Regions from separate parts of the Acetobacter sp. KSO5 genome, predicted to be linked through region 1. Evidence: riboswitches for the same ligand, from Rfam matches in the RefSeq annotation. Region 1 holds a riboswitch; each other region holds the start of a gene.
What was found. Region 1 has a riboswitch for cobalamin ahead of ACHQGU_RS03200 (TonB-dependent receptor). Riboswitches for the same ligand answer to the same signal wherever they lie in the genome.

Region 1 (5,851 bases):
ATAGGGCTCCTCGGGGTCTTCTGAACCATCTTCGGGATGCAGAATATTTTTCAGACGCACAGAACTTTTTTCCGGGAGGTTCAGATCATCCCACGAAAAAGGAACATCCTCCCTGAAACCCACAATTGCAATGCGTTCCCGATGTTGCGGGAGAAAATGCTGTGCATCAATAACACGGGACCAGACATGGTATCCGAGCTCTTCTGTCAGCGTTTTAAGAATAACCTCAAAAGTCCTTCCTTTATCATGACTTTTAAGATTTTTAACATTTTCCAGAAGAAAGGCTGCGGGACGTTTATCTTTGAGAATACGGGCGACATCGAAAAATAGTGTTCCCTGCGCTTCACAGGCAAAGCCGTGGCTTCGACCCAGGGAGTTTTTCTTGGAAACACCTGCAATAGAAAACGGCTGGCAGGGGAAACCAGCCACCAGAACATCGTGGTCGGGGATTTCAGACGTTTCAACCTGCGTGATGTCACCCGCTACCGGTCTGTTATCCCTGTAATTTGCCATATAAGTTTGCTGGGCGAATTTATTCCATTCTGAGGTGAACACACACTGGCCTCCAATGGTCTCAAACCCCCTGCGCAGACCACCGATCCCCGCAAACAGATCAATAAATGTGAAACGCTTTTGCGTGACGCCTGAACCCTGCTTGCCTGCAAGGTTGCGCAACATGCCTACGGCTGCAGAACGCGGTTCGCTCTCGCCATTTTCCCAGCGATAAACCTGCCGCTTACTGTAGCCGAGGACATCAGCAAGCTCTTCAACGGTCAGGCCTGTCTGGCCACGCAGCATGGAAAATTCGTTCTCAGACATAACGCCTCTGGGTCATTTTGTGACGTTATGTCACTCACGAACCCAGAATTCAAGCATAATGGCCCACATATGTTCTCCCTGGGAAGAAACCCGTTTGCGAAGCGTGGCCTGAGGCACAAGCGGAACACAACGACCAGCTTACCCAGCCAGACAAAGACAGGCCGTTTTTCAGAAATTTGCCGTGACGGAGAAGCGGGCGGAGCGGGGTTCGAGGGGGTGGTAGGTGGCGCCGGTTTCGACGGGGGATGTGGGGGTCATGCGGTAATCGTAGGCGTATTGGGAGGCGGAGGCGTGGGTGTTGGTCAGGTTGTAGATGCTGGCCTGCACCTGAAGGTATTTTGTGATGTGGTAGCCGACATCCATGTTCACTTCCTTATAGCCGTGGGAGCGCAGGGAGTTATCTTCGATTAAGGGGTAGGACCCGAGCCAGCGGAACTGCACTCCGCCGAAGAACCCGCTGGGGTGATCCGCCAGCAGGCCGAAGGAACCGATGAAGTTAGGGGCGTTGGCCACATAGCGCCCCGGCAGGCCATAGAGGCCGGGATTTCCGGTAAAATAGCGGGCGTGGGTGGAGGCAATATCTGCGTTGAGTTCCAGCCAGGGCAGCGGGTGATACTGGCCGGAGAGTTCAAACCCCTGCCTGCGGCTGGGAGCGCCGGCGTCGTTCACGCCTTCATCCGCGTCGTAGGTGAGTTCTGAACTGAAATCGATGCGGAAAAAGGCGGCCTGCAGGTTCAGTTTTGGGATGATGTTGGTACGGACGCCCAGTTCCTCACTGGTGGCGCGGGTCATGAAGGGGGTGGCGATGGCACCGTTGGCAATGCCATCAGTCGGCACGGTGCCGAGGACGGCGCGGATATCGTTAGAATGATAGCCCTGCCCGGCACTGATATAAAATTCCGTTTTATACCACGGGCCGAAAATCAGGCTGCCTTTGGGCTGAAAAAGCCACTGATGCACACGGCCCCTGTAACCGGAAACGAGGCTGTGATCTGAGCCGCCGTAATAATCGCCACGCAGGCCGACAACGGTACGCAGCCAGGGCAGCCAGTGGGTGATGTTCTGGCCGAACAGACCGACATTGCCTTGTGAGACGTTATCCGCATTACAGACATACTGGCCGGTGGGCACGCTGCTATCCGGGCAGTCGGGCAGGACTTTGCGCTGACGGGTGTGGCGACGGTCGATATAAATGCTGTCCCAGCGGCCTTGTACGCCAAAAATGGTGTCTGTAGCGCGGTGCAGGAAGGTGTCGTGCCGCTGGTATGCCGATGTGCCGCCAAAGGTGGTGCGGGTTTCGTCCTGCTGTTCCTGATCGCCATTGATGGGGTCGTTCAGATAATGGCTAAAATCGTTCCATAGAGTCAGGCGGCTATGCACGACGTAAAGCGATGTTTTGAGCTGCCAGTTATCGTTATGCAGAACATGATGCGCGGAAACGCTGAACCGTTCGGAATAGCCGCCGTCGCTTGGGTCCAGAGAGCCGTAACGGCTGATGAGGCCTTTCTGGTAGGCCTCCAGAGGCTGGTCGGTCGTGTTGTTCCATTGGCCTCGGTAATACAGGCCGGTCAGGTTGAATTTGGTGTGTTCTGTGGTGTGGGTGTAGCGCGCGGCGGATTTGATGCCCCGGAAGTTGTCCGGGTGCGCCCACGGGCCATTGAGGTGGTCGATTGAGAAAGCACCAAGCAGTTTATCGCCATTTTTGAAGTGCGCTGTATCGCCAATAAACGCATGTTCGTCGCCCAGTGTGCCGAGACTGCCAGAAGCCTGCCCGCGCAGGTCATCCGTTAAGCGGATATGGTCGGACCCGACGACGCCGAAATCCCCGACATCCGCGTAAAAGGGGCCTTTGGTGTAGTCGATGCCCTGTGCGAGTTCCGGCATGAGGAAATTGACATCTGTATAGCCCTGCCCGTGGGCGTGGGTGGGTTCATTAACCGGGATATCATCCACAAAACTGGCAAGGTCTGTGCCGTGGTCCAGATTGAAGCCGCGGAGAAGATACTGGTTGGCCTTGCCCTCGCCCGAATGCGCGGTGACGACCAGACCGGGGACAGATTCCAGCAACTGCCCCACTCGGTAAACCGGGCGCAGGCGGAGTTCCTTGGCGGTAATGCTGCCCTGACTGGCCGTGAGCGCGCGGCCAATGGGATCTGTATGTGAGGCGATGACCTGAAGATGCTCTTCCCCGTGGGCCTCGGTTGTTTTGTGGCCGATGAGTTTTTGGGGGGAATCTGCCGGCGTGATGGGAGGCGTGACCGGGGAGGCGCGGCGGGCTGCATCTTTGGATGGCGTAGGTTTTGCAGACGGTGCGGCGTGTGCGGTGGTGGTGAAGGCAGAGGCGCAGAGGAGCGCGACGATAAACGGAGAGCGTCCGCGCCGGACAGGACGCGGAGACACAACGTGACCCATAACTGTTCCCCGATATCCGGCTCACCCCGTCCGGCTATCATGACTGAGCGACGAAGGCAGGTCTCCTGGCTCACGGGGGTTGTCTGACGCGCCTTCCCAGCCGTTATGGGGCCAGTGGCGTGATGCATCAGCGCACCGTTTACAGTTGCGGGGGCAGCCGCTGCCTGAACCCCGGGCCTGTGCGCCCAGCCGGATCCTTCAGCGTTCCCTTTTCACTCGCTTGCGCGAGACCTTCGACAGCCGCAGAGGTAGGGGATGGGCTTTGGGTGGGTCAAGGGTATGGGTGCCTTGATTTCAAAAAAACATCACGTGCTGGCAGGCGCTGGCCGGTGTAGGAAGGAGGCGTGAAATCCTTCTGCTTGTGAGCAAGATGATGCCTCAGTCTTCCCGTCCCGGACCAGAAATTTCCTCTCCCTCCACCCAGCGGGAGACCGCGACGGAACGCTGGCTGGCCACGTTGCGCCAGAAAATAAAGGCGGATGGCACGCAGCCGCGTGTGCATTTTAGCCGCACGCCGGACCGGCCGCTGGACCATGAGGGCGTGATACGGGATTTTGAATAACCGTTCACATTGTGTGAGCGGAGGCAACGGCCTTTTATCCTGAGCGTTTCAGGCAGGTGATGGCATCCGGCGTTCCGGATGCAGCGTGCTTTCTGACGTGATGAGGACCCTGCCGTGATGACCCTGCCCCGCAAACCGGTTTTGAGTATGGCGCTGGCTGCTGGCCTGCTGGCGGCTGGTGCGTTCATCGCCCCGGCACAGGCCCAGCGTAGCATGCTGTTTTCTGGCACCCTGGCGCCGGAGCATGGCGCGCCTGCGCAGGTGCATGGGAATGTGGTGGCGCTCTATTACGCCGGGGCGCATGTGCTGCGCTATACCGTGACATGGGACGGGCTGAGTGGCCCGGTGACGATTGCGCATCTGCACGGCCCTGCCCTGCCCGGCAAGGATGGGCCGCCGGAAGTGACGGTGCACGGCCCGTATAAAAGCCCGCTGAGTGGCAGTGTGATGCTGAGCACGGAGACGGAGCGGGATTTGCTGGATGGGCGTATTTACCTGAACCTGCATACCCAGAAATATCCGAATGGTGAGGCGCGGGCGTGGTTGGGGAAGAGTGAATAGTCCTTGAGAAACACCCAAGGTTTACTACATCTGAATACCGAGTTTGGGGGCGAGCCAGACCATGCCCAGATAGAGCAGGATGGTGACGCCGCAGCCGGCGCCTAATGCCAGCCAGAAGGGCACGCCATGCCGCATGATCCACGGGATGAGCAGGAACATGGGCAGGGATGGCAGCACGTACCAGAACGTGGCCCCCACATGGGCTTCCATGCGGGCGGGGTCTTTGGTTTCCAGCCAGAGCCAGATCATTCCAAAGACGGAAATAAGGGGGAGAGAGGCCACCAGCGCGCCAAGGCCGGGGTAGCGGCGGGCGAGCGAGGAGACCAGAGCAATGGTCAGCCCGGAGAGAAGGGCCTTGAGCCAGAAAAACATCGTTCTTTCCGGTGCAGAACCCCTCCGCCTGCTGAAAAGCTGACGGAGGGGCTGGCAGATTTTAGAGGTGGGTGTCGCCCTGCCGGGGCTGAGCAGCTTGCCCCTGCGGCGGCATCTGGCCGGGCTGTGCGCCGTTCTGCGGGGCACCTTCGGACGTCAGTTTGCCGGGCTGGGTAGAATGTTCCACATCATACGCTGTGGCCTTCTGGGCGTAGGTGCCTTTTGCGCCGGGATGCTCCTGATCATACAGAGCAGCCTTCTGCCTGGCTTCCTTACGATAGACGTGGCGGCGATACATGCCGGTGACGCAGCCCCCCACGGCACCCAGAACGCCATGATTGGCGACATGGCCGCCGACAGCGCCCACAGCCCCGTATTTCAGGCAGCCGCCCGGTTCCGCCTGTGCGGCGGTAACTGTTGTGCCAGCCAGAGCGGCAAGAACGCTCAGAGTGATCAATCGACGCATCTCTATTTCCTTTCTTCTGCCAGATAATGAGGCAGATTTCCCTGTAAATGTATCGAAAGAGTGCTGCGGAGACAATGTGCGCCCGCTTGCGTCCCCTTTGCGCAGAAGAACAGGTCTTTCTTTGACGGTGCCCTTTTATTCAGCGGTGCGGCACCCCATATTTAAAAGATAACAAAATGAAAAAAATAAGGAGGCCGTTATGAGACGCCCCTTTGACACCAGTCGCGCAGGGTCTGGTTTCCTGCATGGGTCTCGCTTTTCCCGGGGTATTTTGAACCCCCGCTCCAAACGGGTTGAGCGCCCGGAGACTGAGGCTGCTGCACAGACGTCAGGCACCACGGCCTCAGGGAACGCCGGGGCGGCTCACACAGACACGCATGAACCGGACGGCGCATCCTCCGAAAAAACCGAGAAAAGCCCGGATGAAACCACCGACCAATGCTTTGCCTGAAAGGCGACGTCAGGCGGCGGGCAGTGTTGCGAGGAACGTTGTGACCAGCGTTTCCAGAAGAGTTTGATCTGCGGGAGAAAACCGATCTTTGCGCGGGCTGTCGAGATCCAGCACGCCGAGCAGGTGGCCTTGTGCGACCAGCGGAATGACGATTTCAGACGCCGAAGCGGCATCACACGCAATATGGCCGGGGAACGCATCCACATCC
Region 2 (5,851 bases), 300 kb from region 1:
TAGTCCGGTTGTCACCCAGAGCAGGGCCAGCACGCCAAACACCGTGCCACTGACATGATGAACACAATGCCACCCCCGGTAAGGCGTAAAAGGGGACCTGCGCCGGAGCCGCAGAACGCCAATCCACAACCCGGTAACCGTCAGAAAAACGCCTGTGCCAGCCAGCACAATCACGACCTGCTGCCAGAGAATGGGATGTTTGCGCAGCACTGCCGGATAGAGCCAGTGCGGGATAGCGCCAACCCATGCCCATACGCGGGTCGTGCGGGTTGTGGCCTGCATGACGTCGCCTGTCAGAGAGGACACGTAAACCTGCGTGTGGTGAATGTCCGGGAAGAGAAAACGATAAAATCCATGTTCCCGGCCATGAGTATCCAGAACCCACTGGTCGTCCGTGGTGAGGCCATCAAACACTGGCTGACCTTGCGCGCCAGTCGCGCGGGCATAGCGTAGGGCGCTGGTAGCGGCGTCTGCCGGGGGAATGCGGCCCGCAAGGCCTGTGCGCAGATCAAGCGCAAAGGGCGGCCCGTTTTCCGGGGTGAGCGTCAGAACGGGTTCCTGCCCAACCATGCTGATCTGGAACGCCTGAAAGCGTTTGTCCCTGTCGAGGTCGCGTAAATTCGGAAGGTGTGCAGGCCACTGGATTTCTGCCGGAACATGGGCAAGGGCACGGTCATCCGGCTGGGGCCATGTGTGCCAGAGCATGACAATGCCGGACGCGCACCAGCCTGCCATCAGCAGCCCCATGCCAAGCCCCAGCCATCTGTGTGTCAGATAAAGCGCTCTGCGGAGTGCCTTCATGCCGGGGCGTTATACAAAGCCATGGCGGCGGCCTGTGCGCCGCGTGCCCAATGCACGGCCACATAGGCCTGCACAATCTGCTGTGCGGCCTCGGGTGCCATATCCAGCGTGAGAGAAGGCATGGTTTCGAGATACTCAGTGGCCGTTAGCAGAAGGGGGCGAAAAGCCTCTTCCAGCATGGCCCCGCGTTCCCGGTGTGTTGGGGGCAGGCTGGGTGTCAGTTTCAGGAAAAGCGCGTGGCCGTTGCGTGCAATAACGTCTTCCTGCTCCGGGGGCGGTAGCAAAGCCAGACGGGCAGCCTGCAGGGCATGGAAACGGGGCGGGCATGTGCGCAGCAGTCTGGCAAAAGCCGGGTGATAAGCCTCAGCCGTCCGATATGGACGCGGCAAAGAGGAAAGGGGCGAGAACGGTCTCACGGTTTTTACTCCTGCCTTCCGGTACATCCCGCCCGGCGGCACGGTCCTGAACGACAACAGCAGGTCTCCTGGCTCGCGGATACGCATCTGAGCCTTACCTTCCCGGTTGTTCACCAGTGGCCTGCCGCGTGGCAGAAAAGGCCCAGACATACCGCCTACAGTTGCGGGAGCAGCGACCGACTGAGCCGTGCTTAACGGCCTACGGTCTTCCCTTTTAACCCGCTTGCGCGGGGCTGTTGACTGATGCGGGCAGAGTGTACGCAAACCCGGTTTTTCGCAACAGCAGGAATTAGGGGTCGTTTTTTATCATGCGTGTAGCCGCAGTTTCGTTGACAAGCTTTTGCGGAGCATGTTTACGCTGCACCCAGCTATGGTGCCTTCAGGCTGTGTGTGCGGTCGGAGGGCTAAGAGGGAAATCGGTTCAAGCCGATGCTGCCCCCGCAACTGTAAGCTGAGAGGATTTGCGGCATCCATGCCACTCCCCGTGTGGGACATGGGGGGGAAGGCCGCTGCGAGATCCGAAGACCAGCGAGCCAGGAGACCTGCCATTGCCCGAAAGTCACGGACGGAGCTGCCATACGGGGTGATGTGGCGGCGAGGCACGGTTTGCTCAGTGCTTCCACCGCGGTGACGTTTTTTGGAGCGAACCCCGTGCGTCCACTCTCTTACGCCCTCAGTCTCCTGCTGGGCCTGAATTCCGTTTCCATCGCCTATGCGGCAACACCCGAGGGATCGGGAAATCCTGATGCCAGACCTTTGAAAAAAAACAGAGGTCCTCAGCATAAAAAGCAGGAAACCCCTGTGCCCGCCATGACGGCGGCAGGCGCGGAATATATTACGGCTTACGGCAAGACAGCGCCGCTTCAGGCCGTGCCAGCCGTCGGTGGCAAACTGGGACTTTCCATCCAGCACACACCGGGCACCATTAATGTCGTGTCCCATGATCTGATGATGCAGCGTGGCTATGCGCAGGCCGAGGCGGCAGCAGACAGCGCCCCCGGTGTTTCGTCCGGTGGGTCTCCGGGTAGCCCGGCGCAGCTGATGATGCGCGGTTTTACCGGGAACCAGATCTTGGTGCTGCATGACGGCCAGTATTTTGGCCCCACCACAATGATCAACCGGCCCCAGAACAGCTTCAATCTGGAAAGTGTGCAGGTGCTCAAAGGCCCGTCCTCCGTGCTGTATGGGCAGGGGGCGGTGGGCGGCACGGTGGATATGCGCACCCGAAACCCGACCTTTGATGGCCCCCATGCCAATGCGCTTATCTCCTATGGCAGTTTCAATACATGGAATGCGGGCATAGGTGGCTCTGTCCCCATTACGCAAACGCTGGCGTTGCGCACGGACTTCAGCCGTACCTCCTCCGACGGGTTTGTAAAAGGGGCTGATCCGCACTCGGATGATTTCACCACCACCCTGCTCTGGAAGCCGACATCCAAATTCACTGCCCGGCTGAGCATGGATTATCTGACTGACCGGTTGTCCACCTATTACGGTACACCGCTGGTGGATCTTTCCCAGACGGGCGGGCGTGTAGGCGGTCTGCTGAGTTCCCGTAAGGGGCTGGGCATTACCCGTGCATCCCTCTGGCGGTATTATAACGTGCGGGATGGTAAGGCCGGGTCCGTCAACGCCACGCCCACTTTGCATCTGGATTGGCGGGTGAACAGCCATGTTCTGTTTCATAACAGCAGCTACTTCATTTATTCCAAACGGCGCTGGAATAATGCGGAAAGCCTGACCTACCTCAACAGCCCCGGCAGCACGGATGCCGCAGGCAATGCCATTGCGCCGGGGCGTATCGGGCGAGACCGGTTTTATGTGTATCAGAACCAGCATCAGGTTGGGGATACGCTGCACGCGCAGTTTGATTTTTCCATCTTCGGTATGAAGAACCGTTTTGTGCTGGGTGGGGATGCCTATTATCTGCGCTTTATCCGCAACCGTGGTTTTCCTTCGGCGGATTATGCGGACAGTGTGTCTCTCGCCAGCCCGGAATCCACGCCGCTTGGGTCTTTTGCGGGGGAATATCCCTTCATGAAATCTCCCACCACGATGGTGCAGGCAGGGCTGTTTTTGGAAGACGTTCTGACCATTCGGGATAATCTGCGGCTGGTGGGCGGTTTCCGGTATGACTGGCTTTCGCTCGACCGGCAGAACTACACGCAGGCCGGGCAGTTTAACGCGGCTACAAGTTTCAAAGGCCATTATAACCCGGATAATTTCCGCATCGGGCCAGTGTTCGATATTACGAAAAACATCAGCGTGTATGGGGTTTATACGACGGGGGAAGATCCGCCGGGTTCCAACCTGTTTCTGGTTAATCGGGGGCAGTTCACCCGCCTCAGCCACTCCCGGCAGGGCGAAATTGGCGTAAAAGCTAGCCTTTGGGATGGGCGCTTCACCACCACGCTGGCGCTGTATGACATCAGGCGGACCCGTATGCTGGTTGCAACCGGGCCGGATACGGTAGCGACCGCCGGTGTGCAGAAATCGCGTGGGGTGGAATGGCAGGGTGATCTGACACTCAACCGGCACTGGAGCCTGTCGGGCAACGTGGCCTACACCTATTCCCGCTACGGCTCATTTCATCCCAGCGCCTCGGTCGATGCATCGGGCAATCAGGTGCCAGATGTGCCTGCTGTCACGGCCAATCTGTGGGCTATCTGGTCCCGCGTGGGGGAGCTTCCGCTCGATCTGGGGGCGGGGATGCGCTACGTGTCCGCCCGAAAAGGAGATTATGCGAATACGCTGTCTCTGAAGGATTATGCGCTGGTCAATGTTTTTGCAGGCTGGCATGCCTATAAAAACATTACGGTCTATGGCCGCATCGACAATATTGGCAACAAGCACTTCATCCAGTGGGCGGACACCAGCTACCCGAGTGAGGTAATGCTCGGTGCGCCCCGGTCCTTCTCCATCAGTGCGCAGGCGGATTTCTAAAAAGGAAAGGCCGGGTGAGAAGCCCGGCCTTTTTTGTTCTACTTTGCTGGTTGGATGAGGGTGCTGGGCACCGTGACGGGTATCTGATTGTCCTGAAAGGCCTGCCACAAGGCGAAGAGGGCCTCACTGCGCACTGTGGCAGTGTCCATCCCTACACGGGCGCGGGCGGTGCCGGTAAGAACGGCGGAGCCGTCCGTCACGGAGGTGATGCTGGCGGTTGGCACAGGCTGGTCTTCCACATTTTCGCAGCCTGCCAGCGTGCTGGTCATCACGTTCATGGCTTTGTGCAGATCAGACGTAAACGGCACCTGTAGCGGAATGGTGAACACGCCCGGCTTTTCCGCCCGCGTGGCGTTGCGCACGGCGGAGGTGATGAATTGTGAGTTTGGCACAATCATCGTGGAGCCATCAGCCAGTTTGATATTGGTGGACCGCACGCTGATGCGCGCGACCTCACCATGCGCCCCGGCAATATCGACCACATCCCCAATGGAGACGGGGCGTTCGGCCATAAGAATAATGCCGGACACAAAGTTCTGCACAATGGACTGCAAGCCAAAACCGATACCAACGGACAGGGCACTGACAACCCATGTCATGCTCTTGACCGTGACCCCGAGAGCGGAGGCCATGCACAGCCCGATGACGATCCACGCGCTGTAGGTCAGAATATTCAGGATGGAGGCCTGCGCGCCAATATCCAGCCGCGTGGTGGGGAAGAAGTGCAGGCGGAACCAGTTCCTGACAATCCGGATGGCGTAGTGGCCCAGAATAGGCAGGCCAGCACAGAGCAGCACGGCATCCAGCGAGAGGTTGAAGCTGCCTTCCGTTGCGGCCTGCCCTTTGAAGATGGACAGAATACGGCGGCCAACCTGAGAGGGATCAAAATCCGCACCGGCCGTGGCGACAGAAAAGGCGACAACCAGCAGAAAAACGCTGATCAGCCCGGGGATAACCACGCTCGCCTGATCCACCAGCCGGGCAGGGAGGCCCAGCCTGACCAGATGGGCACCAACCGGCGCTCTGGAGGGGAATACGCTGCTACCCAGTGCCGTAGCCAGCAGGGCCACCAGCAGCAGGCCCGTCATGGTGATGGCCATGACGGAGACCCATGAGATGATGGTGTAGCCCAGCGGGATATAACCCGTCAGCACGGCTCCCCAACAGACAATGGCAATGGTGGTGACGAGTGTTCTTAAAAGCGGGGCGATCTCGGCAGAATTGGTCTCAGGATTATCCTGCTGGGCCGACAGTCGCAGCTGACGCGGGATGGCAAACAGCAGCGGGCTGACGGCGAGCGTATAAAGACCGTCGAGCAGTTGAATGGGCAGGAGCCCCAGCCCGCTCTGGGTATCCACATAACGCAGGACGCCCCGCACAATCAGGGCGGAGGCAAACCAGAAGGGGAAGAGGCGCAGGTTGCGCGCCAACGTGTCCGGCATGGGGAACACGCGCCATTCCGGCCTGCGGGAGAGGATACTCATGCCCAGTTCCAGCACAAACCCGCACAGCGGAACCTGTGCCGCCACCATATCGGCCAGAGCGGAGAGATCATCCGCGACGGCATCATTATTAAAGCTGATGGCGTTCCAGATGATCTGAAACGCCCCACCCCATGCGACAACGCCAATGAGTGAACAAATGACGGCAGCTGTAATGGGGCGAATGCGGCCTGTCGGCAGAAAGCGGGA
Region 3 (5,851 bases), 110 kb from region 1:
CTCCGGCTGCGCGCCCTCATCCGGGCCTTGTCCGGCGAGACCGGCCATCAGGCGCAGGGCGTTCACCATATTGCGGGTTCCACCATGCTGAAAAAATCCGTTTAGGCGATTACGGATTTCTTCAGGAACGGTGGAGAGGTCCGCCAGACGGGTATCATCCTGCATGGGGACTGAGGCACTCGTTCCCTGCCGCATGGCCTCACCGGGCAGGAGGGCCAGCGGTACCTTATGCTCCCGGCACCATGCGGCCAGTTCCTCCGCGCCATAGCGCCAGTAATCCAGACCGCCCAGCAGACGCACCACCACACAGCGGGCCTGCGCCAGTGTGGTTTCCAGATACAGATCCACCGACATGGGGTGGCGCAACCGGGCCAGACTGGTGACCTGAAGAGACGGCGGTGCCCCCTCTGCCCCGTGTTCGGCCTTTAGCCGCTCCTGCGCGTGGAGCAGGCCGAGCAGATCGCTCTCCGTAAAGGAGAGGACCACCAGATCCGCAGGCGGCAGGCCGAGGTCTTCGGCCTCATCCTGCTCATCAAGCGTCCTGTTTTCCCGAACAAGGAGGTGCATAGGGCGGTCCTGCCTGTTTAACCGGCGGTGGTTGCGGCGGCATCTGCCGCGAGGGCTGCCGTAATGGCGGCCTCATCCAGCCCCTTCTGACCGATGACCACAATGCGGCCCGTGCGGGCGTCCTGCGGGGTCAGCAGGCGGTCAAACTCATGCCGGAAGCGTGTGCCCACGCCCTGCACGGCCAGACGCATGGGTTTGCCCTGCACGGTGGCAAAGCCTTTCATGCGCAGCACGTCATACCGGGCGGCGACATCCTGCAAGAGTGTCAGGAACCGTTCGACGGAAAGCTGCTCCGGCACGGTGACAACGAAGCTTTCAAAATCATCATGCTCATGCTCGCCATCTTCCGCATCATGGTGGGACGGACGGGCCTGAAGGTCTGCCTCGGCCTCGGCACCAAGGCCCAGCAGCACGGCGGGGTCCACCTTGCCATCCTGCGCACGGATAATCCGCACGGGGCGCGGGCAGAGCTTTTTGATCTCGGCTTCCACGGCGTCCAACTGGGCGGCGTCCAGCAGGTCGGTCTTGTTCAGCACAATCAGGTCTGCCGCGTTGAGCTGGTCTTCAAACACTTCGGCCAGAGGGTTGTCATGATCCAGTGAGGGATCCGCCTCGCGCTGTTTGGCCACGGCTTCCGGGTCATCCGCAAAGCGACCGGAGGCCACGGCGGGGGCGTCCAGCACCGTAATCACGCCATCCACCGTCATGCGGCTGCGCACGGTGGGCCAGCCAAAGGCCTTAAGCAGCGGCTTGGGCAGGGCGAGACCGGAGGTTTCAATCACCACATGTTCCGGCGGGTCGGCCCGGTCCAGCAGGGCTTCCATCGTGGGCAGGAAATCATCCGCCACGGTGCAGCACAGGCAGCCATTGGTGAGTTCGACAATATCATCCTCCCGGCAGCCTTCCACACCGCAGCCGCGCAGGATTTCTCCATCAATGCCCAGAGAGCCGAATTCATTCACCACCACGGCAATGCGGTGGCCCTGCGCTTTTTGCAGAATGTGCCGCAGGAGCGTGGTTTTTCCGGCCCCGAGGAAGCCGGTGATGATGGTTACGGGAACGCGGGCGGGTAAACCGGTCATGACGGGTCCTGTTCGGTTGCGGGCACGCGGCCCAGAATCATATCAGACAGTGAGGCCGGGCGGCGGGAAGGCATAACCGTGCCTTTGGCAGAGGCTGCGTAAAGTTTGGCGTAAGCCAGCAGATCTTCCGCTTTTTCCGGCCCGAGATGGCCGAGCAGCCAGGTCCAGCGGTTGGGCATGGAGATGGCCGCTGTGCAGCCCCGGTCACACGCAGCCAGACAGGCAACGGGACGCAGGGTGATGGGTTGCGGGCTGGCCTCCAGCACCGTTTGCAGGCGGTCCAGCAATTGTGCGCCCGGAGGATGCTCCATGGCGGGGCCACCGCGGCGGCAGGTGGTGCAGACATGCAGCACCGGGCCTTCTGCCGCAGCAGGAGGAGATGATGGGGGAGAGGCGGAGTGCGTAACAGACGCAGGCATAAAATTTTCCCGATCAGGCACCATCCCATGCGGAACAGCACTTAAACGGAGTGCACAACTGGTGCTCCTGCCGGGGCAGGAGTGATGCGCGGCGCGGCGCACCCTCGCCTTCCGGGCACCCCGCCGGACACGACACCTCAAACAACCGCCCGCCCCAAAAGGCGCACGGATGATGGCAGGTCTCCTGGCTTGTGTCGTGCAGGTCTGCGCGGGGGTTAACCATGCAGTCTGCGGGTCTGCCTGCCTTCCCGGCCCGGTGGGGGCCGGTGGCATGGACCTGCCCGGTTGAGGGGGCAGGCCCACAGCGGACCATGCAATCACTTACAGTTGCGGGGGCAGCGACGGCCTTGCAGCCGAAGCTGCGCACCGTTCTTCCCTTTTCATCCCTTGCGGGACACCATCATGCGGCTGAGCATCGCATAACCGGGGTATTTTTCAAGTCATGAGCGGACCGCGTTCCGCACACACCTGTTCCGCCGCCTCTTCATCCTCATGCTCGCCCAGATGCGCGGGGAAGGCATTACCGCTAAGCAGAATGACCAGCATGGAGAGCGCACAGACGCCAAGAGCCACCGGCACCAGAACGCTGACCCCATACACCGCCAGCAACTGCCCACCCAGTGCGGAACCAAGCAGAATACCAAGGTTGCTGGTGCTGTTGATGGCCGCCCCGGCCGTATCCGCCGTGGTGGCACGGGCGCGAATGGCGCCGGACATCATGAACGGAATGATGGACGCATAGCCCGCGCACCACAGAGCCGCGACACCCACGCCACCCCACGCTGGCATGAACTGGCCGCCCAGCAGCCCAATCCCCAGCGAAATAGCAGCCCCCGAGGCCAGCACCCCCACACGCGGCCAGCGGTCCACCATAAGGCCGGACGCCCACAGGCCGGACAGGCTGAACACCCCGATAAACAGCAGCGCCACACTGACGGAGGTTTCCGGCAGGCCATGCGCCATCAGCAGCGGGGCGATGTAGGTGTACACCACGTTATGCCCGACAAAAAACAGCGCATTGGCCGAGATTACCCACGCAAAAGCCCGGACAGACTCACGCGGCACCTTATACGGCCCGGACGGACGCCCGGCGGGTTTGATGACTGGGGGCAGACAAACCGCAATCAGCACCGTCAGGACCGCAGCCAGACCCGCCACGACCATAAGGGCCACGCGCCAGCCCGCCAACTGGCTGATGGCCGCCGTTCCCGGCACGCCGAGCACGCCCCCCATGGAAGACCCGCCAAACACAAAAGAGATGGCCCGGCCTGTCAGTTTTTTAGGAACCAGATGGGCCGCGTAGGCGGACACCATGGACATGAGCAGCGCATGCGCGCCCCCGCCAATCGCGCGGCCAAAGCACACGATGCCAAAGGTGGGCGCGAAGGCTGAAATCAGGTTGGAGACCACATACCCAGAAAGGGCGATAAGCAGCAGACGTTTGCGCTCGACGCGCGCGGTCAGCACCGTCAGCGGGACAGCGGCCACCGTGACAATAAGCGCATAGGCGCTGACAGCAAGCCCGGCGCGGCCTGTGCTGATGTTAAAAGCGCGCGCCATATCCAGCAGAAGCCCAACGGGAGCAAGCTCACTGGTGATAGCCGTAAAGGTTGCCGCGCACAGCGCGACAAGGCCGATCCGTGTTGAAACAGAAAGCGTGCTGAACACTGTTTTCACCCTTGCTCAAAGCGTTCGTCAAAGGGCGGTGTCCATATCGTATTTTTTCTAAAAATCTTCCCCTAAAAAACCGCTGCAACAATTCGTGAACAGGAGAGTGAGGTTGGCGGGTTTTACGAAACCCGCCCCTGCTCAGATCGGCCACGCCAGCAGCCGCGGAAAAGCTGGGGAAATGCCCCACAGGCCACATGCCGGAGGGCGCACCTGCCCCATGCCAGCCACCGGGTGGGAAGGAAGACAATTTTGTGACGGGAGGGGGTGAGGCGGGAGGAAGAGGGCAACCGGGCAATCCCCTGCCCTCTTCCCAACCCGAATCAGGGGCCGGACCCTTGAAGAATGGTCCGGCCTGTCTTGAGGTTACCTTATTTGCCTTTGGCCAGCGGATTGACCACCGGGGTATCTTTCCGCAGACTTTTGACCAGTTCCGGCGTCACCTGATGGTCGCCGGTGCCGAATGTGGCCGTGATGTAGTTTGTCAGGGCCGCAATTTCCGCATCGCTCAGACGCTGGACGTTGGACTGACCATCAAAGCCCGGCATGAAGGCATGTTCCGTGCCTGCCGTGCGATCCACCCCTTTGAGGATGGTCATGATCAGGTTGTCCGGACGCCCGGCCCCCACTGTGGAGTTGTTGAACAGCGACGGCACGTAATGGTCCTTCGTGCCAGCGCCATCATGCCCGTGGCAGGCGGAACAGTTGGCATCATAGATGTGCGGGCCATCCATTTCCGCCAGATCATCAATCCGCTGCGGGCCTTTGGTGCGGATGTCGGGCATTTCTGCTGCCTTACCGGCAGCGTCACGCGCGGTATGGTCGGCATCATCATCCATCGGCGCGACCTTCAGGATAAAGGCGGCCAGCGCGTGCAGGTCCGCATCCGTCAGGTGGCTGGTGCTGTGCTCCACGGCCTCGGCCATGGGACCAGCAGCCTGAGCACGACCGGCCACATGCCCGCTGCGCAGGTAAGCCACCAGATCATCCTCGCTCCAGTCACCAATACCACCGGTTTTGCTGGAGGTGACGTTGGGGGCATACCATGTGCCGAGTGACCCGCCAGCCAGATAATGGTCCTGCTTTTCACTCAGCATGAAGTTACGCGGAGTATGACAGGTGCCACAATGTTCCAGCGCATTGGCCAGATAGCGGCCACGACGCAGCGTGTCATACGTGCTGGAATCACCCGTTTCCGGCGTTTCCTTACTGGCGACAAAGTTCCACGCCATCATGGCTGAACGGAGGCTGGCCGGGAAAGAGAGATTTGTCTCCTCCGGGGATTCCGCAACAGGTTTGACCACGTGCATGAACCACGCATACAGGGCTTTTACGTCCTGATCCGTCATGCCGGCGTAAGACACATACGGCATAACCGGATACAGGTAAGACCCGTCCTTGCGCACGCCATGACGGAGCGCATTTTCAAAGTCGGCTTCCGTATAAGACCCAATACCGTGCTGCGGGTCCGGCGTGATGTTGGTGGCAACCACATCACCCATCGGGGTGGCGATTTTCAGGCCGCCCGCAAAGGGTTTTCCGCCCGGTTTGGTATGACAGGCCACGCAGTCTGCCGCTGTGGCGAGATACGCACCACGCGCCAGTTCTGCATCCGCACTTTCCGGCTGGGCCGCGGCATTTGTGCCGGAAGCCGGCGCCATGGCAGCCCCGGTTGCTGCGGACTGGCTGTTTGCAGGCGTTGCAGCCTCCCCGGCGGGAGCCGGGGTTTGAGAGGTTGGGCTGTGGTCAGATGTTTTGGCATCGGACCCGGCGGCAGGCTTGCCCTCTTCCGCCACAGGTGCGGGCACCGTGGGCTGGGCTGGTGCAGGCTGTGCGGCAGGCTTGTCGGCAGGTTTATCCGCAGACTGAGCCAGCGCGACCGGAGACAGAGCAACCGGAGCAAGGGCCACGCCACCGAGGGCTGTTCCGGCAACGAGTGCGGAACAGAGGAGAGTTCTGAAATCAGCCATGAAGCAGTTCTTTTTTCAGCGTATCTGCAACACGCAGCGCCAGCGCTGCGACCGTAAGAGTGATGTTGCCCGTGCCCACGGTTGAGAAAACTGAGGAACTGGCAATAAAGAGGTTCTCATGGTCATGCGTCCGGCAATGGCCGTC

Region 2: linked by a shared signal. The riboswitch ahead of ACHQGU_RS04510 (TonB-dependent receptor) and the one ahead of ACHQGU_RS03200 (TonB-dependent receptor) in region 1 are both predicted to bind cobalamin.
Region 3: linked by a shared signal. The riboswitch ahead of ACHQGU_RS02550 (DUF1636 domain-containing protein) and the one ahead of ACHQGU_RS03200 (TonB-dependent receptor) in region 1 are both predicted to bind cobalamin.

The regions. Positions count from the first base shown of each region.
Region 1 is NZ_CP172014.1:681,630-687,480, reverse strand. It holds gene dcm (DNA (cytosine-5-)-methyltransferase) at 1-819, opposite strand, end outside; gene ACHQGU_RS03200 (TonB-dependent receptor) at 988-3,219, opposite strand; cobalamin riboswitch at 3,269-3,481, opposite strand; gene ACHQGU_RS03195 (hypothetical protein) at 3,602-3,793, shown strand; gene ACHQGU_RS03190 (CHRD domain-containing protein) at 3,911-4,354, shown strand; gene ACHQGU_RS03185 (DUF3147 family protein) at 4,379-4,726, opposite strand; gene ACHQGU_RS03180 (hypothetical protein) at 4,788-5,192, opposite strand; gene ACHQGU_RS03175 (hypothetical protein) at 5,392-5,643, shown strand; gene ACHQGU_RS03170 (GAF domain-containing protein) at 5,653-5,851, opposite strand, start outside.
Region 2 is NZ_CP172014.1:977,690-983,540, forward strand. It holds gene ACHQGU_RS04500 (hypothetical protein) at 1-801, opposite strand, end outside; gene ACHQGU_RS04505 (hypothetical protein) at 798-1,217, opposite strand; cobalamin riboswitch at 1,258-1,470, opposite strand; cobalamin riboswitch at 1,572-1,782, shown strand; gene ACHQGU_RS04510 (TonB-dependent receptor) at 2,028-4,160, shown strand; gene ACHQGU_RS04515 (mechanosensitive ion channel domain-containing protein) at 4,199-5,851, opposite strand, start outside.
Region 3 is NZ_CP172014.1:570,032-575,882, reverse strand. It holds gene cobN (cobaltochelatase subunit CobN) at 1-567, opposite strand, end outside; gene cobW (cobalamin biosynthesis protein CobW) at 585-1,649, opposite strand; gene ACHQGU_RS02550 (DUF1636 domain-containing protein) at 1,646-2,068, opposite strand; cobalamin riboswitch at 2,225-2,485, opposite strand; gene ACHQGU_RS02545 (MFS transporter) at 2,504-3,736, opposite strand; gene ACHQGU_RS02540 (cytochrome c) at 4,108-5,397, opposite strand; gene ACHQGU_RS02535 (GMC family oxidoreductase) at 5,699-5,851, opposite strand, start outside.